One region of the Arthrobacter pigmenti genome, then DNA from elsewhere that is predicted to be linked to it. Evidence: predicted binding sites of a transcription regulator. Region 1 holds the regulator's gene; each other region holds the start of a gene.

Evidence for each region. The regulator LexA, encoded in region 1, represses DNA repair genes until DNA is damaged. The targets are predictions, from matches to a motif close to TCGAACANNTGTTCGA.
Region 2: the regulator LexA is predicted to act here: its motif matches at 1,252-1,267, upstream of BJ994_RS12450 (HNH endonuclease signature motif containing protein).
Region 3: the regulator LexA is predicted to act here: its motif matches at 1,440-1,455, upstream of ruvA (Holliday junction branch migration protein RuvA).

What each region holds. Positions count from the first base shown of each region.
Region 1 is NZ_JAATJL010000001.1:1,136,431-1,138,693, reverse strand. It holds gene BJ994_RS05265 (histidinol-phosphate transaminase) at 1-30, opposite strand, end outside; gene BJ994_RS05260 (LysM peptidoglycan-binding domain-containing protein) at 112-492, opposite strand; gene lexA (transcriptional repressor LexA) at 760-1,515, shown strand; gene BJ994_RS05250 (ATP-dependent DNA helicase) at 1,530-2,263, opposite strand, start outside.
Region 2 is NZ_JAATJL010000001.1:2,662,714-2,664,976, reverse strand. It holds gene BJ994_RS12450 (HNH endonuclease signature motif containing protein) at 1-1,239, opposite strand, end outside; gene BJ994_RS12445 (3-deoxy-7-phosphoheptulonate synthase) at 1,645-2,263, shown strand, end outside.
Region 3 is NZ_JAATJL010000001.1:1,439,582-1,441,844, forward strand. It holds gene pdxT (pyridoxal 5'-phosphate synthase glutaminase subunit PdxT) at 1-19, shown strand, start outside; gene BJ994_RS06585 (YebC/PmpR family DNA-binding transcriptional regulator) at 3-761, shown strand; gene ruvC (crossover junction endodeoxyribonuclease RuvC) at 806-1,381, shown strand; gene ruvA (Holliday junction branch migration protein RuvA) at 1,492-2,112, shown strand; gene ruvB (Holliday junction branch migration DNA helicase RuvB) at 2,121-2,263, shown strand, end outside.

The DNA of each region.
Region 1 (2,263 bases):
ACGGTTGAGACGTTCAAGCTGATCGGTCACCAACCGAGTTTAAGGGAGCAAGGTCTCTGGGAGGGAATCCGCAGAAAGCGGCGCCGTGATATTACGTGGCAGACAAGGCGGTTACGGCGTGCTGACAGGAATGTGCAGCGCCTGGCCCGCCTGGACGGTTGAGGTGGTCAACGCATTCAGTTCGGCGATCTCGGCCACTACCTCCCGCGGATCCCGGTCCGGCGCGTACTCGGCAGCCAGTCCCCACAGCGTCTGGCCGACCGCAACATCCACCTGTACGGTTTCCGTGACGCCGCCGGCGCTCCCGGCAGCCTTCGCCTGAGACGTGAGCGAGGCAGCAAGGATCATGGCGGCTGCCGCGACCAGGGCTAGCGGCACCGCCACGAGGACCAACCAACCCCGGCGCGTCAGGTGAACCCGCGGAACGCCGGCATCCGAGCGCTCCATGGTGTGTCCAGCCGAGCCCGGCCCTGCAAGTTGTAGCGTTGACATCACGTCCGCCTTTCTACTGCTGAATATGAAGGACCGCTTCGATTCGAAGCTGTGTTCTATTCTTCTCGTTATATTTTTAGCATCTTTGGACTAATACTGTCGAGACTCGCTCGAACAAATGTTTGAAAAGACGTCTCATGTCCCCTAGCGTTGCTGGCAAGGGTGAATGGTCCGGCCGCTTCGAAAACCAGCTCATCACCCACCACTGACAAAACTGGTTGGAAGGTCGCAGAAGCACCTCCACCACAGCGAAGGGATGTACGTTTCGTGGGAGATCTCAGTGCGGCAGAGGAGACCACCGAGGCACCGGAGGCCGCAGCCAAGCGCGGACGCGGCCGTCCACGGGGACGCGCCACGCCCAAGGGCCTGACCCCCCGTCAGAAGAAGATCCTGGAGACTATCCAGCGCAGTGTCGCCGCACACGGTTACCCGCCGTCGATGAGAGAAATCGGTGACACCGTCGGTCTTGCCAGCCTTTCCAGCGTCACCCACCAGCTGTCACAGCTTGAACGGATGGGCTACATCCGCCGCGATCCAAAGCGGCCGCGCGCAATGGAGATTCTGCTTCCTCTCACGCTCGGTCAGGACTCTCCGCGCCCACTACCCAGTTCTCCGGAGCAGGATGACGAACCGGTCAACGCGGCTGTTGACGCAGCAATGGTCCCCCTGGTTGGCCGCATCGCGGCGGGAGGACCGATTCTCGCTGACCAGGTGATCGAAGACGTCATGCCGCTCCCCCGTCAGCTGGTGGGTCATGGCGAGCTGTTCATGCTTCGCGTTTCGGGAGATTCGATGATCGACGCCGCGATTTGCGACGGCGACTGGGTTGTGGTGCGGCGACAAAATACCGCGGACAACGGCGATGTCGTTGCGGCCCTTCTTGATGATGAGGCAACGGTCAAAACGTTCCGCCAGCGCGACGGGCACACCTGGCTGCTTCCGCAGAACACCAATTACGAACCCATTCTGGGAGACCACGCCGCCATCATGGGCAAAGTCGTATCGGTGATGCGGGCGCTTTAGCTGGTCAGCTTCGGCTAGACGGGCTGTGCCGCGGCTAACCGCGAGAGCACGGCAAGCGCCGTAGCACGGTCGGTGGTTGGCCAGAATGGGGGAAGCGCCGCCCTCAGGAAGCCGCCATACCTGGCGCTTGCCAGACGTGAGTCGAGGATTGCCACCATTCCGCGATCGTCGCCGGAACGGATGAGGCGGCCCGCGCCCTGCGCGAGCCGAACTGCGGCGTGGGTTGCCGACACGCTCATGAAGCCGTTGCCCCCGGCCTGTGCAACCGCCCTGGTGCGCGCCGTCATCAACGGGTCATCCGGGCGGGGGAAAGGTATGCGGTCGATAACCACCAGGCGGCAGGACCTGCCCGGCACATCCACACCCTGCCAGAGGGACATGGTGCCGAAGAGACAGGTGTCCGGTTCATCCGAGAACTGGCTCACGAGGGATGCCATGGACGACTCCCCCTGGCACAGGATCTCGACATCAACTCTGGTGCGGAGTGCATCGGCTGCCTCCTCCGCTGCACGCCGGGATGAGAACAAGCCCAGCGTTCCTCCTCGGGAGGCCCGGATCAGTGCCTCAAGTTCCGCCAGCTGTTCTTCTGATGTACCCCTGCCCGGTTTCGGAAGGTCCTTGGCAACGTACAGGACGCCCTGCTTCGGGTAGTCGAAGGGGCTACCCACATCAACACCGGTCCAGCTCGGTGCGCCTTCGCCGGTGAGGCCTAATGAACCGGCAACCGGCCCGAATTCAGAGCCGATGG
Region 2 (2,263 bases), 1.5 Mb from region 1:
TAGCCCGTTGGTGGGGTCGGGGGTGGCACCGTTTTCGGCTACTTCCCGCAGGAGGGTCTGGTAGTCGATGGTGACCAGGAGTTGTGGTCGGTGCCCTCCGGTTGCCGGCAGCTGGTCGGTGGCCAGTGCTATCTGGCAGGCGCCGATGAGCCCGTCGAGGAGTAGTTGGGCTCGGGTCCGGGTTTCGAAGGTTTCCTCACGCTCGCGGACCGGTGCGGAGGAGACGCCAGCGGCGCCATCATTACCGCCGGGTTGTGTGCGGGGGTTGGTGGTGGTGTTCATGACGGTGGTGAGGTATTCGTATTGTTCGTCGGTGGCTGCGATGTCCAACAGGTGTAGTCCGCGTTTCTCGCCGCGCAGGAACACGCCTTGGCGTGCGGTGAGTTCCTTGTCGGTGGGTTCTGGTCCGTCGGGGTCCAGGTGTGCTTCCCAGCGGCGGATCAGCCGGGTAAGGAAGTCCGGGTCATAGGTGGTGGCGCTAGCGGTGAGTTGAGCTTCCATGGTCTCCAGTACCGCGGGTTCAGCAACGAAGCGGGCCCGGTCCAGTGCGGTGGCGATCAGGGTTGCTGACCGGCCGGAGACCTTGCTGCCAGAGACGTCCCCGGCAGAGATGTTACTTCCGGAGATGTTACTTCCGGAGATGTTACTGGGGGAGGTCTTATTGGGGGATACGGCTGCTGCGAGGTGTTCCAGGGGTGCCGGGAGGGTGTCGCCGGTGAGGGTGATGCGGGGTAGGAGTTTGGCGCCGAGGCGGAGTCTGCGGGTGGCTTCGCTGCGGCTGATCCGTAGCCGGTCCTGCAGGTACTCCGCGGTGCACCGATACACCGAGCGCCTACCCTGAGCGGTGTTGAAGCCGGGAGTGTTGAAGCCGGGTGTGTTGACGTCCGGAGTGTTCACGTGGGAGGTGTTGAAGACGAATCCGGCACCACCGGTGGAGGGGTTTCCTTCGGCGGGCCGTCCTCCTGCGGCGGCGTTGCTGCGATCCACCGCAGTAGCGGCGACGACCTGGAGGTACTCCACGGTCCGGGATAGTTCCTCAATGCTGGCAAGATGCTCCGCCAGGTCGGGCTGCCCCAGACCTGGGTAGCTCTGGGTGAACCCGGCTGCGAACGAGGCGACCAGCCGGTTCAACTCGGCAGGAGAGCGCCCGGAATCGGCAGGCCGGCCACCGATTTCAGAGACAGAGCCGGTGCGCTCATCACCGACGTCGGGGGTGTCGATGACCGCGGCTAAGCTCATACCTAATTGTATTCGAAAACATATACGAATGGGAGAGCTTGTGGGAAACGCCTGCACGCTATCCCATGAGCCGCATGCGAAGCTCGGTCACTGCAATTAGAAGCTCGGTCACTGCAATTAACGGTAGGTGAATCGCCCCGGCGAATCCTCGCCCGCCGGCTTCGAAAACTCGTCACACTCAGGCACACACTTGGCCGAATCGGGCAGGTGCCGCTACGCTTCATGTCATGACAATCCGTTGGTATGCGTATTTTTCGTTGGCTCTGGAGGAGCCCGCGGCCTAAAACGCTGACCAACACCTTCAGAGCCAATAGGGCAGGACACGCTTCCTGCCCTTCGTCGTTTCCACGGCGGGTTCTGGAGAACAGTCCCCGCTGAGGAACACCACCCTCGAAAGCCGGGACCATGAATACACTCACCACTGCAGGTTCATCCAACGTCCGTGTACGAAGAATCGAACCACTGCCCTCGCCGTCAGCGCTTGTAGCTGAACTTCCCTGCAACGCATCCCTGACGGAGCACATCCAGCGCTCCCGCGAGGAAGTACGCGCTGTACTCAACGGTCTTGACGACCGGCTCCTCGTCGTCGTCGGGCCCTGCTCTATCCACGACACGGAAGCGGGCCTTGAGTACGCGAACCTGTTGGCTGGAGCAGCGTCGCAGCACCGTGAGGACCTTCTCATTGTGATGCGCGCCTACTTCGAGAAGCCGCGGACCACCATCGGTTGGAAGGGTCTCATCAACGATCCACATTTGGATGGTACCCATGACATCGGCGCCGGTCTCCGCGCCGCACGGGGTTTCCTCCACAACGTGGGAGAACTCGGCCTCCCGGTTGGCACCGAGTTCCTTGAACCGATAAGCCCCCAGTACGTAGCGGACCTCGTGAGTTGGGGCGCTATCGGCGCCCGCACCACTGAAAGCCAGATTCACCGTCAGCTGGCGTCGGGTCTTTCAATGCCGGTCGGCTTCAAGAACGGTACCGACGGCGGCCTCAGTGTCGCGTTGGACGCGTGTTCGGCGG
Region 3 (2,263 bases), 300 kb from region 1:
GCATGTCGGGGCACTCTAAATGGGCTACCACTAAACACAAGAAGGCCGTGATCGATGCCAAACGCGCCAAGTCCTTCGCGAAGCTGATCAAGAACATCGAGGTTGCCGCGCGCGCCGGCGGTGCGGACATGGCCGGCAACCCGGCGCTGGAACTCGCCGTGCAAAAGGCCAAGAAGACATCGGTGCCCAATGACAACATCGACCGCGCAATCAAGCGTGGCGCGGGCCTCACCGGCGAGGTGATTGACTACTCGGAAATCATTTACGAAGCACGCGGCCCGCAGGGTTCAGCCCTGCTGATCGAGTGCCTGACCGACAACAAGAACCGCGCTGCCTCGGAAGTCCGCGTTGCGATTACGCGCAACGGCGGCACCATCGCCGACCCCGGGTCTGTGGCGTACCTGTTCTCCCGCAAGGGCGTTGTCACCCTTCCCCGGAAGGAGCTGAGCGAGGAGGACGTCCTGATGGCGGTCCTCGACGCCGGCGCCGAAGAAGTCATGGAATCCGGTGATTCCTTCGACGTGCACTCGGAGCCGTCGGATCTGCGCGCCGTCGTTGCGGGACTGGAAGAGGCCGGCATCGAGTATGAAACCGATGAGGTTGAGTTCGTTCCCTCGATGCAGGTGGAACTGGATGCCGACGCCGCGCGCAAATTCCTCAAACTGGTCGACGCCCTCGAAGAGCTCGACGATGTGCAGAACGTGTACTCCAACGCTGACCTCAATGAGGACGTCCTTGCCGAACTGGACAGCGACGATTAGTCCTTCCACCGCAGGCACCGCCGCATGACAGGGAGCACCCCGGGATGACCGTGCGCGTGATGGGAGTGGATCCCGGACTGACGCGCTGTGGACTCGCCGTCGTCGACGTTGAGCCGAACCGCCGCGCCACGCTCGTCGCCGTCGGGGTGGTGGGCACGCCGGCAGATCAGAGCCTCGACAAACGGTTGCTGAAGATCGCGGAGTCGGTGGATATTTGGCTGGACGCCCACGCACCGGCGGTCCTCGCCGTCGAACGCGTCTTCAGCCAGCTCAATGTCAGCACGGTCATGGGTACGGCGCAGGCCTCGGGAGTGGTGATCGTCGCGGCGGCGCGGCGCGGCATTCCGGTGGCTCTTCACACGCCGACCGAGGTCAAGGCAGCGGTCACAGGTAACGGCCAGTCGGACAAAACGGCCGTTACCAAGATGGTGACGAAGATCCTGCGGCTCTCCACGGCACCGACACCGGCCGACGCCGCAGACGCGCTGGCGCTCGCCATCACCCACGCGTGGCGCACGGGGGCGTCGTCGCCGGCACAGTTGCAGTCGGGAAGCACGGGGCTGACGGCGGCCCAGCGTCTGTGGGCTGAAGCGGAAGCAAAGGCACGACGACGGCGGTGAGGTAGCGCTCCTTCGGTGTGGCGGTTGCAGGAATGTCCAGGGCGGGCCGTACGCTGATTCGTAGATATGTTCGGTGATATTCCCCTTCGACCAGCTTGGAGCCGCAGCGCATGATTAGCTCTCTGACCGGAACCGTCAGCCATGTCGGCCTGCATTCCGCAGTCCTGGATGTAAGCGGGTTTGGAATGCTGGTCCAGGCAACGCCTCAAACGCTCGCCAACCTGCGTGTCGGTAATCAGGCCAGGGTCTTTACCGCGCTGATCGTCCGCGAGGATTCCATGACATTGTTCGGATTCTCGGAGCCGGAGGAGCGCGAAGTATTCGAAACCCTGCTTGGTGTCAGCGGCGTGGGTCCGCGGCTGGCCCTGGCAGTACTCGCCGTACACACTCCGGAGGCCATCCGTGTTGCTGCGTCCTCGGGCGATGATAAGGCGTTCAGCAAGGTACCGGGGATCGGACCGAAGGGAGCGCGGCGTATCGTGCTGGAACTGGCGGACAAACTTGTGCCGCTGGAATCAGGTCCAGCCGCTACGACGTCGAATCCCTGGCAGGGGCAGGTGCTCGCGGCGATGATGGGCCTTGGCTGGTCCGAGAAAGACGCCGGAGCCGCCATTGACGCGGCCGTCCAGGATTCGCCGGAGGTTGCCGCCGGCGGCAACGTGGGATCCATCCTGAAACTCACTCTGCGGCGGCTCGGTCAGGACGGCGCGCGCGCGTCCGTGCGGTCGTAGGAGTTCCCATGGCAGAGAACACCGAAGACCGCAACGAGCAGCCGCTCGTTTCTGCAGCAGTAGATCCGGAGGATCGGGCTGTCGAAGCGGCACTGCGCCCGAAGAACCTCGATGACTTTGTGGGCCAGGCCCGGGTCCGGCGTCAGCTTTC